One region of the Streptomyces sp. NPDC088794 genome, then DNA from elsewhere that is predicted to be linked to it. Evidence: riboswitches for the same ligand, from Rfam matches in the RefSeq annotation. Region 1 holds a riboswitch; the other holds the start of a gene.
The links. Region 1 has a riboswitch for ZMP and ZTP ahead of ACIP6U_RS12405 (bifunctional 5,10-methylenetetrahydrofolate dehydrogenase/5,10-methenyltetrahydrofolate cyclohydrolase). Riboswitches for the same ligand answer to the same signal wherever they lie in the genome.
Positions count from the first base shown of each region.

Region 1 (7,672 bases):
TCGCCGCCCCCGCACGACCCCACGAAGCTGCGCGCCTACCTGACGGAGGCCACCTATACGCACGGCACCATGACCACCCCCCATCTCCTCGACGCGGTCGGGGTGTTGCTCGACAACTGGACGCTCGGCGCGGCCGAGTCCGCGGCGCTCGCCGAATTGCTCGCCGACGCCGAGGGGTTGCGTCCTGTCGGCCAGGTGACCGACCGCCTCGGCCGCCGCGGACAGGCCTACGTGTACGACGGGTCCGGCTACCGCCACATGCTGATCATGGACCCGTCCACCGGAGCCGTCCTCGGCCTGGAGGCCGTCTACACGAAGGCCGTGCCCGAGTACGGGGTGAAGGCGGGCGCGGTCGCGGACTACAGCGCGTGGATGCGCTGATCACACCCCGAGCTGCCGGGCGGCCGCGTCCACGGTCTGTTCGAGGAGCGTCGCGATCGTCATCGGACCGACGCCGCCCGGCACCGGAGTGATGAGGCCCGCGCGCTCCGCGACCGAGTCGAAGTCGACGTCACCGACGTTGCCCGGGTTGTACCCGGCGTCGATCACGACGGCGCCGGGCTTGATGTCCGCCCCGCGGATCAGCCGGGGCCGGCCCACGGCCGCGACCACGATGTCCGCCTCCCGGACCACGTCCGACAGGTCCTTCGTCCGGGAGTGGCAGTACGTCACCGTCGCGTCCCGGGCGAGCAGCAGCATGCCCACCGGCTTGCCGAGGATCGCGCTGCGGCCGACGACCACGGCACGCCTGCCGGACGGGTCGACCTCGTACTCGTCGAGCAGCCGCACAATGCCGCCGGGTGTGCAGGACACGAATCCCGGCAGGCCGAAGCTCATCGTCGCGAAGGAGGCGAAGGTGACGCCGTCGACGTCCTTCTCGGGCGCGATCGCCTCGAACGCGGCCCGCTCGTCGATGTGTTCGCCCATCGGGTGCTGCAACAGGATGCCGTGCACACCGGGGTCGTCCGACAGGCCGCGCAGCGTGGTGATCAGTTCCTCGGTGGTCGTGGTCGCGGGCAGGGCCACGTGGCGGGACTCGATGCCGGCCTTGCGGCAGCGGTTCTGCTTCATGCGGACGTAGGTGACGGAGGCGGGGTCCTCGCCGACCAGGACGGTCGCGAGACACGGTGCGGCGCCCGTGCGGTCGGTGAGGTCGGCGGCCTTCTTGGCGGCGTCCTCGACGATGCGCCGGGCGAGGGAGGTGCCCTCCATGAGCCGGGCCTGAGACATGATCCACTCCTGGGCTGGATGACGGGATCGCCCAGGCGCACGGCAGTTGCTCTGCGAGGCCGCTCCCCGGTGGTACTCCACCTCAGCGCCAGTCACGGCCCGGTACGAGCCTAACGTCTGCGGGTGGCACGCCGTGCGGGAGGGAGCGGGCGGGGCCGGGCAGCCCTCAGGGCCGACCGGAGAACGACGGCGGACACGTGCCGGCCCGCCGCGGAGCCCGGGCGTCGCCGCCTGGTCCCGCCCAGCGCGGACCGTACGGAGAAGGTCCAGGTCAGCCGCGAGCTGATCTGGACCCGCGCGGTTCTCCCGCCTACTCGTCCCATGCCTCGATCATGGTCTGTTCGGAGATCCTGCCGTCGCGCAACGTGATCATCGACTCGGACAGGACCCGCATCCCGTCCGGGTACCGGCAGGACTCGCTGAAGGCCGCGCTGTCGCCCTGGACCACGCACCTCTCCAGCTTGTGCGTCATGTCGCGGCTGTAGACGTCGCTCAGCATCCGGCCGATGGCCTCCCGGCCGTGCAGGACCGTGGGGTTGCTGGGCTGACTGTTGCGGTTGACGACGCGCAGTTCCGCGTCGTCCGCGTAGAGAGACAGAAGCGTCTCCGGTGTGTGTCCTTCGATGCCCCGGCGCAGTGTGTCGCTGTCGAACGCCGGGCGTGCCGCCGTGCCCATGGTGACCTCCCTGAAGGGCCGCGGCCCGACAGGGAAACGGGCCGCGGAGGACCTCACCTCCGAGCCTCCTCCGCCCCGGCACGCTCGGCAAGCGCAACCGCGCGCTGGGCCTGACGGGTGAGGAGCGCCCACGGGCCGTGACCGTCGGGCGCCGAGCGGCGTTGCTGAAATCATGATCTCAACACGACGTATCGTCGCCGCCGTTGGTCTCGCCGCCGGTATCACCGGTCTCGCCGCGCCGATGGCGGGCGCGGCCGAGGCGGCCGCTCCGGACGCCGGGAAAATCAACCCCATCGCCACGCTCGACTCGCTCACCGTGAGCGACATCCCGGAGCAGCACAAGTCGGCGATCCCGCGGCCGTCCGGCCAGCTGCAGCAGCTGAACAAGCTCAACGACCTCAACCAGCTGCACCAGGTCACCGACCTCGCCGCCCCCGTGACCGGGCTGCTCGAGGGCATGGAGTAGTCGGCCGAACGTCGCACGTCCCAGTCAAGGGCCGCCCGGACCACCGGGCGGCCCTTGACATTGCCCCAGTCGAATCGCAGTCTTTCGTCAGGAATGTGAATACAGTTTCACCTGGCGAACGCAAAGGTGCGTACGATGCCCATCACCCGTGACCTGTTCATCGGCGGCAAGGACGTGCCCGCCGCCTCCGGCCGGACCGCCGAGGACGTGAATCCGTACACCGGCGAGGTGTACGCGACCGTGGCCGCCGCCGGCCCGGAGGACGTACGGCGCGCCGTGGACGCCGCCGACGCCGCCTTCGAGGAGTGGGCGGCGCTGGCGCCCTTCGCGCGGCGGGCGATCTTCCTCAAGGCGGCCGACCTGCTGGACGCCCGTGGCGAGCAGGTCGCCGAGCTGATGGCCCACGAGGCGGGCGGCACCCGGCCCTGGGCGTACTTCAACGTGGCCCTGGCCGCGAACATCCTGCGCGAGGCCGCCGCCGCGATCACCGCACCGCGCGGCGAGGTGCTCAGCGCCCAGGAGCAGGGCGCGCTGGGCCTCGCCGTGCGGGAACCGCTCGGCGTGGTGGCCGCGTTCGCGCCGTGGAACGCACCGGTGATCCTCGGCGTACGGGCCGTCGCGGCACCCCTGGCGGCCGGCAACACGGTCGTAGTCAAGCCCAGCGAGGACGCTCCGCTCGCCTGCGGATTCCTCGTCGCCGACGTGCTGCGCGAGGCCGGGCTGCCCGACGGCGTGCTCAACGTGGTCACCAACGCCCCCGAGGACGCGGCCGAGATCGCCGAGGCGCTCATCGCCGACGAGCGGGTCCGCGCGGTCAACTTCACCGGCTCCACCAACGTCGGCCGCATCATCGGCGAGCACGCGGCCCGTCATCTCAAGCCCGCCGTCCTGGAGTTGGGCGGCAAGAACGCCGTGCTCGTCCTCGCCGACGCCGACGTGGACTACGCGGTCGACGCCGTCACCTTCAGCGTGTTCATGAACGCGGGCCAGATCTGCATGTCCGGCGACCGGATCCTCGTGCACGAGTCGCTGGCCGAGGAGTTCACCGCCAGGTTCGCCGCGAAGGTGGCCTCGCTGCAGGCCGGTGACCCGTCGGACCCGCACACCGTGGTGGGCCCGTTGGTGAGCACGTCGGCGGCGCGGCGGGTGGCCGGGCTGGTCGGGGACGCCGTGGCCAAGGGCGCGAAGGTCGTCGTCGGAGGGGGCGAGCCCGCGGAGGCCGTGCACCCGGCGACCGTGCTGAGCGAGGTGCCCAAGGACGCCGAGCTGTACTACGCGGAGGCCTTCGGGCCGGTCTGCGTGCTCGACACCTTCACCGACGACGCCACCGCGGTGGCCGCCGCCAACGACACCGACAACGGACTGACCTGCGGCATCATCACCGAGAACGCCACCCACGGGCTGGCCGTCGCGCGCCGGATCCGCACCGGCATCGTGCACATCAACGACCAGTCGGTGGCCGACGAACCGCAGGCCCCCTTCGGCGGGGCGAAGGCCTCCGGGTACGGGCGGTTCGGCGGGCGCTGGGGCATCGAGGCGTTCTCCAACACCCGCTGGGTGACCATCGCCACCCAGCAGGCGCACTACCCCTTCTAGGGATCGACGCCCAGGAATCAGCCCGCCGTCGCCAGGAACTGTGTGGCCGCCAGCTCCGCGTACAGCGGATCGGCGGCCACCAGTTCGCGGTGGGTGCCCACGGCCCGTACCCGGCCCGCGTCCATCACCACGATCCGGTCGGCCGTCGTCACCGTCGACAGCCGGTGCGCGACGACCAACACCGTGGTCGTACGGGCGACATCGGCGACCGTGTCGCGCAGCGCGGCCTCGTTCACCGCGTCCAGCTGCGAGGTGGCCTCGTCGAGCAGCAGAAGGCGAGGGCGGCGCAGCAGGGCACGGGCGATGGCCACGCGCTGCCGTTCGCCGCCCGAGAGCTTGGTGCCCCGGTGGCCGACCAGGGTGTCAACTCCCTTGGGGAGTTTGGCGATCAGACCGTCCAGGCGGGTCGTCTTGAGGACCTTGGTGAGCGCGTCGCCGTCCGCCTCCGGGTTACCCAGCAGCAGGTTGTCCCGCAGCGAGCCCGACAGCACCGGCGCGTCCTGCTCGACGTACCCGATCGCGGACCGCAGCCTCGGCAACTCCCAGTCGTCCAGGGGGAGTCCGTCGAGGGTGATCGTGCCCGACTCGGGGTCGTAGAACCGCTCGATGAGGGAGAACACCGTCGTCTTGCCCGCGCCGGACGGGCCGACGAACGCGGTCATGCCCTGGGCCGGTACGGCGAACGTCACGCCGTGGTGGACGTAGGGCAGGTCGTCGGCGTACCGGAAGCGGACGTCCGTGAAGGCGAGCGCGGCCGGTTCGGCGTCGCCGGTCGGCAACGCGGCGGGCTCGGCCGCCGGTTCGGCGGGCAGGCTCAGCGCCTCCTGGATGCGGGCGAGGGCCGCGGCACCCGTCTGGTACTGGGTGATCGCGCCGACCACCTGCTGGATCGGCTGCATCAGATAGAAGACGTACAGCAGGAACGCGACCAGCGTGCCGACGTCGATGGCCCCCGTCGCGACCCGTGCCCCGCCCACCGCGAGCACCGTGATGAAGGCGATCTGCATCGCCAGGCCCGCCGTGTTGCCCGCCGCCGCCGTCCACTTGGCGGCCCGCACGCTCTGCCGCCACGACTCCTCGGCCGCCTCGTGCAGGGTGCGCTCCTCGCGGTCCTCGGCGCCGGACGCCTTGATCGTGCGCAGCGCGCCCAGGATCCGCTCCAGCGAGGCACCCATCACGCCGACCGCGTCCTGCGCCTGGCGGCTGGCCCGGTTGATGCGCGGGACGATCACACCAAGGACCGTCCCCGCGCAGACGACCACGGCCAGGGTGACCCCGAGCAGCACCGGATCGACCAGGCCCATCATCACGATGGTCGCCACCAGCGTCAGCCCGCCCGTGCCCAGCCCCACCAGCGAGTCGGTGGTGACCTCGCGCAACAGGGTGGTGTCGGAGGTGATCCGGGCCATCAGGTCGCCCGGCTCGCTCCGGTCGACGGCCGCGATCCGCAACCGCAGCAGATACGACGACAGAGCGCGCCGCGCGCCGAGCACGACCGACTCGGCGGTGCGCCGCAGCACGTACGAACCCAGCGCGCCCAGCGCCGCGTTGGCCACCACGAGCGCGGACATCGCCAGCAGGGCACCGGTGATGGTGCGGTCGTGCGAGAGGTCGTCGATCAACCCCTTGGCCACCAGCGGCAGAAGCAGCCCGGTGGCTCCGGTGAGCAGCGAGAGCAGGGCGCCCGCGAGCAGCGTCCACCGGTGCGGCCGGACATAGGCGAGGAGCAGCCGCCAGGCGGGCGGGTCGGGCCGGGTCTCTACGATGCTCACTGCGCTCCTTCGACGGGCGGTGAGCATTCAGGCTACGTCGGCGGACACCTCGGCTGTCGCCCCGTCCGGTGGTAAGCGGTCACGGCCACATGCCGTACCCCCTGGTCAGGACGCGGTTCGTGTCGTGCAGGGCCTTGGCGCGGACCAGGTCCTCCCAGGCCGGGCCGTAGTGGGCCCGCCAGTCCTCTGGGGTCATCGGCAGTGCGCTGACCGGGTACAGGACTCCGCCGACGGTCCTCGCCCGGTCGTAGAGGGTGCGGTTCGCGGTGATCAACTCGCCGACCACGTCCGGGCGTTCCGGCGGTGCCGTGCGCATCAGGGAGAGCAGGCAGAGGAGTTCGCCGGGTGGGCGGCGCAACAGCGGGGCGTGCAGGGCGCTGCCCGTGAGGGGGCGCAGCTGGACGGCTCCGCCGTCCTGCAACCCCTCCTGCGCGGTGGCCGCGAGTACCGACGGTACGAAGGAGACGGCGGCCTCCTCGGGGAGCAGCAACGTCAGCCACGGGTGCGGGCGTTGCCATTCGCCGGTGGCGCGCAGCAGGCGTTCGTCGCGGTCGAGGCGGTACAGGTACTCCGCGTAGGAGAGGTCCTCGATCTCCGCCGTGTCCCGCTCGTGGTCCAAGTCGCCGACGAACAGGCCGTCGTCGAAGGGGAGTTCGTCGACGTGCGGGGCCACCGCCTCGATCACGTACCTCCAGCCGCCGTCGAGCGCGGGCCGGGCCTCGCCCACGACATGGCTGAAGCGGGCGTCCCGGGCCAGCCGCCGCTGGTCGGCGAAGAACGTGCCGGGGGCGGGGTGGGGGAGACGGTAGCGGCGCACCACAGTCGGCGCGGGCACCAGCCGCAGCGTGGCCCGGACGATCAGCGCGCACTGGCCGAGCCCGGCCAGGACGGCGTGGAACAGCTCCGGTTCGACCTCGGGCGAGCACACCACGCACTCGCCGGTGCCGGTGACGACCTCCAACTCCCGCACCCAGTCGGCGACCAGACCGAAGCGGTGGCTGGAGCCGCCGAAGCCGCCGGTGCTCAGCACCCCGCCGACGCTGCTGCCCAGGTGGTCCGGCAGCACCGGCGGCGCGAGACCCTCGGCGAGCGCGGCCCGTACGACATCCCGCCACAGGACGCCCGCGCCGGCGACCAGTGTCCGCTCGCCGGGCACGCAGCGCACCGCGTCGAGCGCCGCCATGTCGACCACGTAACCGTCGTCCGCCTGGCTCTCGCCGTACAGGGCCTGGCCGCCGCCGCGCGCGGACACCGCGAGGCCCCGCGGTCCGGCGAACGCGACGAGCTCGCGGACGGCGCCGGCGGACCGGGCCGCGAGGACACCGCGGGGACGGGAGCCCACGATGTGGCCGAAGTCGGCGGATACGCGGAGCAGGTCCTCGTCCTCGGCGGGCGTCGCGGGAATGATTCCGGGCGTGCTGTTCATGCCGCGCTCCTGCGGGAGTGGCTGTTCGGCTCCCGAGGGGAGAGCCGTGCTGGAATTCCGCTCGCCAACCTACGCAGACCCGGTGCGAGCAGGGACGATTCATAGCGAATTCTTGCCGGGGTCATGAAAAGCCGGCCCAACGAGGCCGTTCCTTACCGTGCCGCTCCTGATCAGTTGCACGTAGGGTCGAAAGGACGGATGTCGGTCGACGAAAGGGGTCCCCACCATGGCGCAGGAAGTACGTGGTGTGATCGCACCGGGCAAGGACGAACCGGTACGGCTGGAGACGATCGTCGTGCCCGATCCCGGCCCGGGTGAAGCGGTCGTACAGATCCAGGCCTGCGGGGTCTGTCACACCGACCTGCACTACAAGCAGGGCGGGATCAACGACGACTTCCCGTTCCTGCTCGGCCACGAGGCCTCCGGCATCGTGGAGTCCGTCGGCGAAGGCGTCACCGACGTCGCGCCCGGCGACTTCGTGATCCTCAACTGGCGTGCGGTGTGCG
Region 1 is NZ_JBIVKB010000003.1:783,396-791,067, reverse strand. Features, by position in the region: gene ACIP6U_RS12410 (CU044_5270 family protein) at 1-381, shown strand, start outside; gene ACIP6U_RS12405 (bifunctional 5,10-methylenetetrahydrofolate dehydrogenase/5,10-methenyltetrahydrofolate cyclohydrolase) at 382-1,230, opposite strand; ZMP/ZTP riboswitch at 1,253-1,336, opposite strand; gene ACIP6U_RS12400 (nuclear transport factor 2 family protein) at 1,541-1,906, opposite strand; gene ACIP6U_RS12395 (hypothetical protein) at 2,079-2,372, shown strand; gene ACIP6U_RS12390 (aldehyde dehydrogenase family protein) at 2,508-3,968, shown strand; gene ACIP6U_RS12385 (ABC transporter ATP-binding protein) at 3,986-5,767, opposite strand; gene ACIP6U_RS12380 (FAD-binding protein) at 5,820-7,166, opposite strand; gene ACIP6U_RS12375 (S-(hydroxymethyl)mycothiol dehydrogenase) at 7,393-7,672, shown strand, end outside.

Region 2 (7,672 bases), on a different contig from region 1:
TGCCTCAGGACGGCGGGAGGGGAGCCGAAGGCTCCCCCTGCGAGCCCGGTCCCAGTCCCGGTCCCGGTTCCGGTCCCAGTCCCGGCTCCCGCCCCGGCGCCTCCCCGAACCGCGCCAACGCCAGCGCCCCCGCCACCGCCACGCAGAACCCCAGTACCGCCAGCCACACCAAGCCCTCCCTCGTGCGGTCGCCGAGCCAGATCACGCCCACCGCTGCCGGGCCGATCGTCTCGCCGATGACCATTCCGGCGGTGGCCGCGGTCACCGAGCCGTGCTGGAGGGCCGAGGTCAGCAGGAGGAAGGCGGCGGCGCCGCCGAGGAGAAGGGCGTAGGTCGCCGGGTTGGTGAGGAGGTCCGAGGGGGTGACCGAGTCGATCAGGCGTACCGCCACCTCCACCACCCCGAACCCGAACCCGGCCCCCAGCCCGAGCGCCGGCGCCCGGCCCCGCCCCGACCAGCGCCCGCCGACCAGCGCGAGCAGCAGTACCGCGACGGCGACCCCGAGCATCGCGTACTTCAGCGCGGTCGACCCGGCACGGTCCCCCTCCGCGCCCGAGGCCAGCCCCAGCATCGCCAGTCCGCCGCAGACCACCCCGACCGCGCCCCACTCCAGCCCGCTCAGCCGCACCCGCAGCAGCCGGGCCGCGACCACCGCCGTCACCGCCAGGCTGGAGGCCAGCGCGGCGCCGACCGCGTAGATGGGGATCGAGCGCAGCGCGGCGATCTGGAACACGAACCCCAGCCCGTCAAGACCGAGCCCGAGCAGATACCGCCACTGCCGCACAGCTCTGAGCAGCAGCGCCGCCTCCCCACCGGCGCCGGTCGCGCGGGTGCCGGCCGTCTCCTCGTCGGCCTCCCGCGTGGCGACGGCCTGCAACACCGTCGCCGTACCGAAGCAGACCGCCGCAGCCAGCGCGCACACCATCCCAAAGATCACAAAGCGACTGTAGGGGAGGGGAGTACGGGCGGGGTGCCTCGTGGCGTGCTCTCACCGATCTCTAGGCTGTCCGCCGAAGATCACACAGCGGCCTGACGGCAGCCGGCCCCTCGCACAGCGGCCGGATCAACGGGGAGACGGAACATGGCGGACGCACGCAGACAACTACGCTCGGGCACGGTCGTACTCGGCGGCATGGGACTGCTCGCCGCCGCCCTCACCGCCTGCTCCTCCGACCCCGACAAGCGCTGCGTCGACCGCGACAGCTACAACCTCGCCAAGGGCTACAAGGTCGTCGCCGACAAGAGCTGCAACTCCACCAGGACCTCGGCGAACGGCGCCTGGTACTACGGCGGCAAGAAGAAGGGCTCCTGGGTCGAGGGCGGTTCCTTCACCAAGCCCCGCAAGAGCTCCGGCTCCTCGGGCGGCGGCCACGGCAGCAGCGTCGACCGCGGCGGCTTCGGCAGCGGCAAGGGAAGCTCCGGCGGCTGAGCGACCCATGCGAAGGCACCAGATCACCCCGCGCCCCGACTGGCAGCGCACCGTCGAGGAACAGGGCCTCGTCTATCCGCTCACCCGGTATCCCGACGACTCCCTGCGCCCCTACTGGGACGAGAGCGCCTACTACTCCTTCACGCTCCCGGAGGTCGAGGCCCTGGAGGAGACCGTCGAGGAACTGCACCGCATGTGCCTGGCCGCGGCCGAGCACATGGTGTCCCGTCACCGCCTCGCCGACCTCGGCATCACCGACCCCCGCCTCGCGCAGACCGTCGCCGAGGCCTGGCACCGGCGCGCCGAACTCCCGTCCGTCTACGGCCGTTTCGACCTCCGCTACGACGGCACCGGTCCGGCGAAACTGCTGGAGTACAACGCCGACACGCCCACCTCCCTCGTCGAGGCCGCCTCGCCCCAGTGGTTCTGGATGCAGGACCGCTTCCCCGGCGCCGACCAGTGGAACTCCCTCCACGAACGCCTCGTCGCCGCCTGGAAGAACCAGGCCGCCCTCCTCCCGCCCGGCGCGCCCCTGCACTTCGCGCACTCCGCCGCCGACGAGCTCGGCGAGGACCTCATGACCGTCGCCTATCTCAAGGAGACCGCCGAACAGGCCGGCCTCGACACCGACTGGATCTCCATGGAGGAGATCGGCTGGGACCCCCTCTCCGGCCGCTTCGTCGACAACCGCCTCCGCTTCATCCGCAGTTGCTTCAAGCTCTATCCCTGGGAGTGGCTCACCAGCGACCGCTTCGCCGACCACGTCCTCGACACCCTCGACAACGGCGGCGGCACCGGCACCACCTTGTGGATCGAACCCGCCTGGAAGATGCTCCTCAGCAACAAGGCCCTGCTGGCCGTCCTGTGGGAGCTGTATCCCGACCACCCCAACCTCCTCCCGTCCTACCTCGACGGCCCCCGCGACCTCGCCCGCACCACGGGCTACGTCGCCAAGCCCCTGCTCGGCCGCGAGGGCGCCGGCGTGACGATCCACGCCCCGCACACACCCCCGCCCGAGCCCCAGGAACCCTGCTGCTACCAGCAGTTGGCCCCGCTGCCCGACTTCGACGGCAACCACGTCGTCCTCGGCGCCTGGGTCGTCGAGAACGAGTCGGCCGGCCTAGGCATCCGGGAGTCGTCGGGCCTGGTCACGGACGAGTACGCCCGCTTCCTCCCGCACGTCATCCGGTGAGTCCGCCGCCCGGCCGGACCTCGCTCGCATGGTGGACGGGACACGTCCGCCCCGCGACCTGCCCGGTAGGCTGACCGGCGGGCCGTGACTGGCGCGCTGGGATGGGACCAACCATCGGGGAGCGGCCCGAACGGAAACTGTGTGCCGTGCGCCTGGGCCGTACCGTGAACGCCGAACGCAACGTCCGGAGGTCCTGATGCCCGACAACTCTGCGCCCCTTTCCCCCGAGTCCACCGCCTTCCGCTCCGCCCTCGATGTGATCCGTGCCGTCGAGCCGCGCGTCGCCGACGCCATCGGCCAGGAGGTGGCCGACCAGCGCGAGATGCTCAAGCTGATCGCCTCGGAGAACTACGCCTCCCCGGCCACCCTCCTCGCCATGGGCAACTGGTTCAGCGACAAGTACGCCGAGGGCACCGTCGGACGCCGCTTCTACGCCGGCTGTCGCAACGTCGACACCGTCGAGTCCCTCGCCGCCGAGCACGCCAAGGAACTCTTCGGCGCCCGCCACGCCTACGTCCAGCCGCACTCCGGCATCGACGCCAACCTCGTCGCCTTCTGGTCCGTCCTCGCCCAGCGCGTCGAGGCCCCCGCCCTGGAGAAGGCCGGCGTCCGCCAGGTCAACGACCTCTCCGAGGCCGACTGGGCCGAACTGCGCCAGGCCTTCGGCAACCAGCGCATGCTCGGCATGTCCCTGGACGCCGGCGGCCACCTCACCCACGGCTTCCGCCCGAACATCTCCGGCAAGATGTTCGACCAGCGCTCCTACGGCACCGACCCCACCACCGGCCTCATCGACTACGAGGCCCTGCGCACCTCCGCCCGCGAGTTCCAGCCGCTGATCATCGTCGCCGGCTACTCCGCCTACCCCCGTCTCGTGAACTTCCGCATCATGCGCGAGATCGCCGACGAGGTCGGTGCGACCCTGATGGTCGACATGGCGCACTTCGCCGGCCTGGTCGCCGGCAAGGTACTGACCGGTGACTTCGACCCGGTCCCGCACGCCCAGATCGTCACCACCACCACCCATAAGTCGCTGCGCGGCCCGCGCGGCGGCATGGTCCTGTGCGACGACTCCCTCAAGGACCAGGTCGACCGCGGCTGCCCGATGGTCCTCGGCGGTCCGCTCCCGCACGTCATGGCCGCCAAGGCCGTCGCCCTCGCCGAGGCCCGTCAGCCCTCCTTCCAGGACTACGCCCAGCGCATCGTCGACAACTCCCGCGCCCTCGCCGAGGGGTTGATGAGCCGCGGCGCCACCCTCGTCACCGGCGGCACGGACAACCACCTCAACCTGATCGACGTCACCACCTCCTACGGCCTCACCGGCCGCCAGGCCGAGGCCGCCCTCCTCGACTCCGGCATCGTCACCAACCGCAACTCCATCCCCGCCGACCCCAACGGCGCCTGGTACACCTCCGGCATCCGCATCGGCACCCCCGCCCTGACCACCCGTGGCCTCGGCACCGCCGAGATGGACGAGGTCGCCGCGCTCATCGACCGCGTCCTCACCACCGCGGAGCCCGGCACCACCAGCAAGGGCGCACCGTCCAAGGCCCAGCACGTCCTCGACCCCAAGGTCGCCGACGAGATCTCCCGCCGCGCCACCGACCTCGTGGCCGGCTTCCCGCTGTACCCGGAGATCGACCTGGGCTGAGGCCCACCGGGCTGACGCCCACCCCGACGCTTGGGCAAACCGCACCTCACAGGTCGAGGTCGATCAGCTCATGTCGTGGCTCCTCCCGCGGCGGTCCGGCTCCCTGCCGGGCCGCCGCGCGGCGTATCAGCAGCGTGCCGCCGACACCGACCGCGATCCCCACGGCGAGCCCCGGCAGCGTCCACCAGACACCACCCCGGCCGAGCCCGCCTCCGCCCAGCCTGTCCGCCGTGCCAGCTCTGGCCTGGCTGTCCGTCCTGCCCGCCGCGGCCGAGCCGGTCTGCGCGGACTCGCTCCCCCCAGCCCTGCTCCGCGGCCCGTCCCCGAGCCCGTCGAGCACGCCCTGCTGCTCCAGCGTCACGAAGATCGAGCGCGGCGCCCGATGCCAGCGGATGTCGTCGTCCTCCACATCCGGCGCGAGGTCGCTGCGCACCCAGGGCGAACCGTCCGCCGCCACGAACAGTTGGTCCTGCCGCTCCATGGCCACGTCACCGCCCGGCGCCCGGTCGGTCTGCGGCCAGCCCCCGACGCCCGACAGCCCCCAGATCACCGTGAAGTCCACCGGGGGATACCGGCCCTCGGTCCACTCCTCCGGCACCCGTTCCGTCCCGGTGAACGACGGCCGCAACAACTCCGTCAGCCGGGCGAACGCAGGCTCGCCGGAACGCAACGCCATCGTCCGCCCCGTGCCACCCGCGACGATCACCGCTGTGTCGGGAGTGTCCCGGCCCGGCGTCGGAGCCTCCGCAGCTGCTCGGGCCACTGCCCCGGGCCCGGCCTCCGCGCCGACCGCCGCGTCGGCCATCGGCACCCCGCACAAGGTCACCGCCACCACCGGCAACATCACCGCAAGCCGCACCGTCGCCCGCCCTACTCGTGGGCCATGCCCAGCCCGCCCGGTCCGCCCGCACCCCCTCATACGTCCCGCAACTCCTGCCTGGGCCCCGACTCCCGCCCTCCGCGCCCCCACCCCGGCGGCAGCCGCGACGCCAGCGGTCGCAGCACCAGCGCCACCCCCGCCCCGGCCGCCGCCCCCGGCAGCGTCCACCACCAGTTGGACCACCAGCGGGTGCCGTCGGGCGGGTCCGGCAAGCCGACCGACACGGTGGTCGTCGACGTGTCCGGTACGTCGGTCGGCACAGTGGCCGGCTCCGGCGTCGGCTCCTCCGATCGCCACGGCTCCGGGAAGATGCCCGTGGAGGCGTCGCCCGAGGCCTTGCCCATCACGCCCAACTTCTTCAACAGAGCGCGTAGTTCGGCGGGGTGGTCGGCGCGGTGCCAGTAACCGTTCGGCGTTTCCGGCATGTTGGCCGCCGTGTGGATCCAGACGGCGCGGGGCCCGGAGTCGACGGGGAAGACCCGGTCCACGCGCCAGGGCGACATGTCGTGCACCATCCATGTGACGTTGATCTGCCGCGCGTTGGCCAAATTGACCTCGGCCGGCTGGTCCCGGCTGCCCACCTCCGCCGCGCCGAGCAACTGTTCCAGCGCGCCGTACTCCTTGTCGGAGTAGTACAACCCGGTGGCCTGGCCGCTGGCCGGCGAGGTCACCAGCACACTCGTCGGTCCGCCCGCCGAGGCCGACGACGCCACCCACGTCATCAGGGCCAGCGTCACCGCCAACGCGCCTGCCAACACCGCCAGTTCACGGACCCGGCCCCGCCATCTGTTCCGCCACCCCTGCATCGCGTCCCCCAACCAGTCGTCCCCTCGACCCGTCCCCGAGCCGCATGTCACTTCTGGTACACCGCCCGACCCGCCGGGGTTCCCACCCCGACCGCACTATTTCGCCGACCCGCCGGCAGACCCGCCGCCGGAGCCATCGGAAGGTCCGTCGGCAGACCCGCCTGAGCCCCCGCCGGACCCCTCGGCAGAGCCCGCGGCAGACATCCCCCCGGCCTTCTCCAACCCCTTCGCGATCTCCACCGCCCGAGCCCTCGACGCCACCCCCTCCAGCCGGAGCGTCACCTCGTCGAGGCCGGTCCGGTGCATCCACAGCAGCGTCGGCCCGGCGGTCCGCTCCTTACGGGTGAAGCGGCTGCCGTCCGCGTCGATCAGCCAGAAGCTCAGCAGATGAGGGCGGGGGAACCACAGGGCGTAGTCCCGAATGCCGTCGGTCGAGGTCTCCTCGCCCAGCGGGACCCACTCCGGCTGCTCGCGCGCGGTCTTGGCGAAGGTGAGGTCCAGTGGGTTCGGCATCTCGTCCAGCCGGACCGTGTGCCCGTCCTCGCGCCAGCACAGGCTCACCAGGAACCGCCCGTGCGGCTCATCGGTCACCGCCACCGTGTCCGGGACGCCCAGCGCCTTCGGCACCAGCGGTTCGAACCCGGCGCGCTGCTCGGCCTGTCCGAGCGACACCGACCGCCCGCACCCGGGCACCTCGGCGCCGGGCGACGGCACCGCCGACGGGTCGTACCGCACCTCGACCCCGCCGAAGTCGAACCAGTCGAAGACCGCCGCCCGCACCGGGGGCGTGAGCACGAGCACCGTCAGCAGGCCGCACAGCAGGGCGGTCAGCGAACGCCAGCGCAGTCGTGTCCAGTGCCGGACCGACCGCAGGCGCGCGCCGACCGGCCGTGGCTCGGGGACCGGGGTCGGCAGCTGTTCGGCGAGTATCTGGCCCAGTACCCGCTCGACCATCGTCTCGGAGTCGTCGGCGCCTCCGGTGCCGGGCGCGTCCAGCGACCGGCCCAGCGCCTTCAGCTCCTCCGGCAGCCGGGCGGCCTCCTCCCGGGTCCGGCCCCGCTCCCGTCCCTGCTCGCGTCCCCGCGCACGTCCTCGCGGACCCCGGCCGCCGCCCCGACCGTCGCCGCGGCCGCGTGGGCCCCGGCCACCGGTGCCTCCGGCGGCACGGCCGCCCTCACCCTCGTACCTCTGCCCCTCGTAACCCCGATCCTCGAAGCTCTCGCCCTCGTGGCTCTCGCCCTCGAAACCGTCGTCCTCGTGCGACTCACTCATGCTCATCACCCCCTTCCCGAGGTCGGAAATCCGGCAGCAGTCTGCCCAGCTTTCGCAGGGCGCGGCTGAGGCGGGACTTCACCGTGCCTCTCGGCCAGCCCAGGGCCTGGGCGGTCTCCGGCTCGTCCATCTCCAGCAGATAGCGGTAGGTGACGACCAGGCGGTGCTCCTCGCTCAGCTTCTCCAGGGCGGACAGCAGGGCCGCGCGACGCTCCGTCTCGATGGTCGCGACCGCCGGGTCCGCCGATTCCGGTATCAGCGGCTCGGCCTCGGCGAACGCCGCTTCCCGGCCGGCGAGCGTGCGCTGCCGGGCCGCCGTGCGCACCGTGTTCCTCGTCTCGTTGGCGACGATCGACAGCAGCCACGGCTTGAAGGCCGCGCCGTCCTTGAACCCGCCCAGCGCGCAGTACGCCTTCACGAAGGCCTGCTGCACCACGTCCTC
Region 2 is NZ_JBIVKB010000002.1:467,472-475,143, reverse strand. Features, by position in the region: gene ACIP6U_RS06750 (hypothetical protein) at 5-925, opposite strand; gene ACIP6U_RS06745 (hypothetical protein) at 1,082-1,429, shown strand; gene ACIP6U_RS06740 (glutathionylspermidine synthase family protein) at 1,437-2,621, shown strand; ZMP/ZTP riboswitch at 2,696-2,786, shown strand; gene ACIP6U_RS06735 (glycine hydroxymethyltransferase) at 2,818-4,272, shown strand; gene ACIP6U_RS06730 (hypothetical protein) at 4,319-5,116, opposite strand; gene ACIP6U_RS06725 (hypothetical protein) at 5,188-5,874, opposite strand; gene ACIP6U_RS06720 (hypothetical protein) at 6,055-6,987, opposite strand; gene ACIP6U_RS06715 (RNA polymerase sigma factor) at 7,223-7,672, opposite strand, start outside.
Region 2: another riboswitch for ZMP and ZTP. It lies ahead of ACIP6U_RS06735 (glycine hydroxymethyltransferase); the one in region 1 lies ahead of ACIP6U_RS12405 (bifunctional 5,10-methylenetetrahydrofolate dehydrogenase/5,10-methenyltetrahydrofolate cyclohydrolase).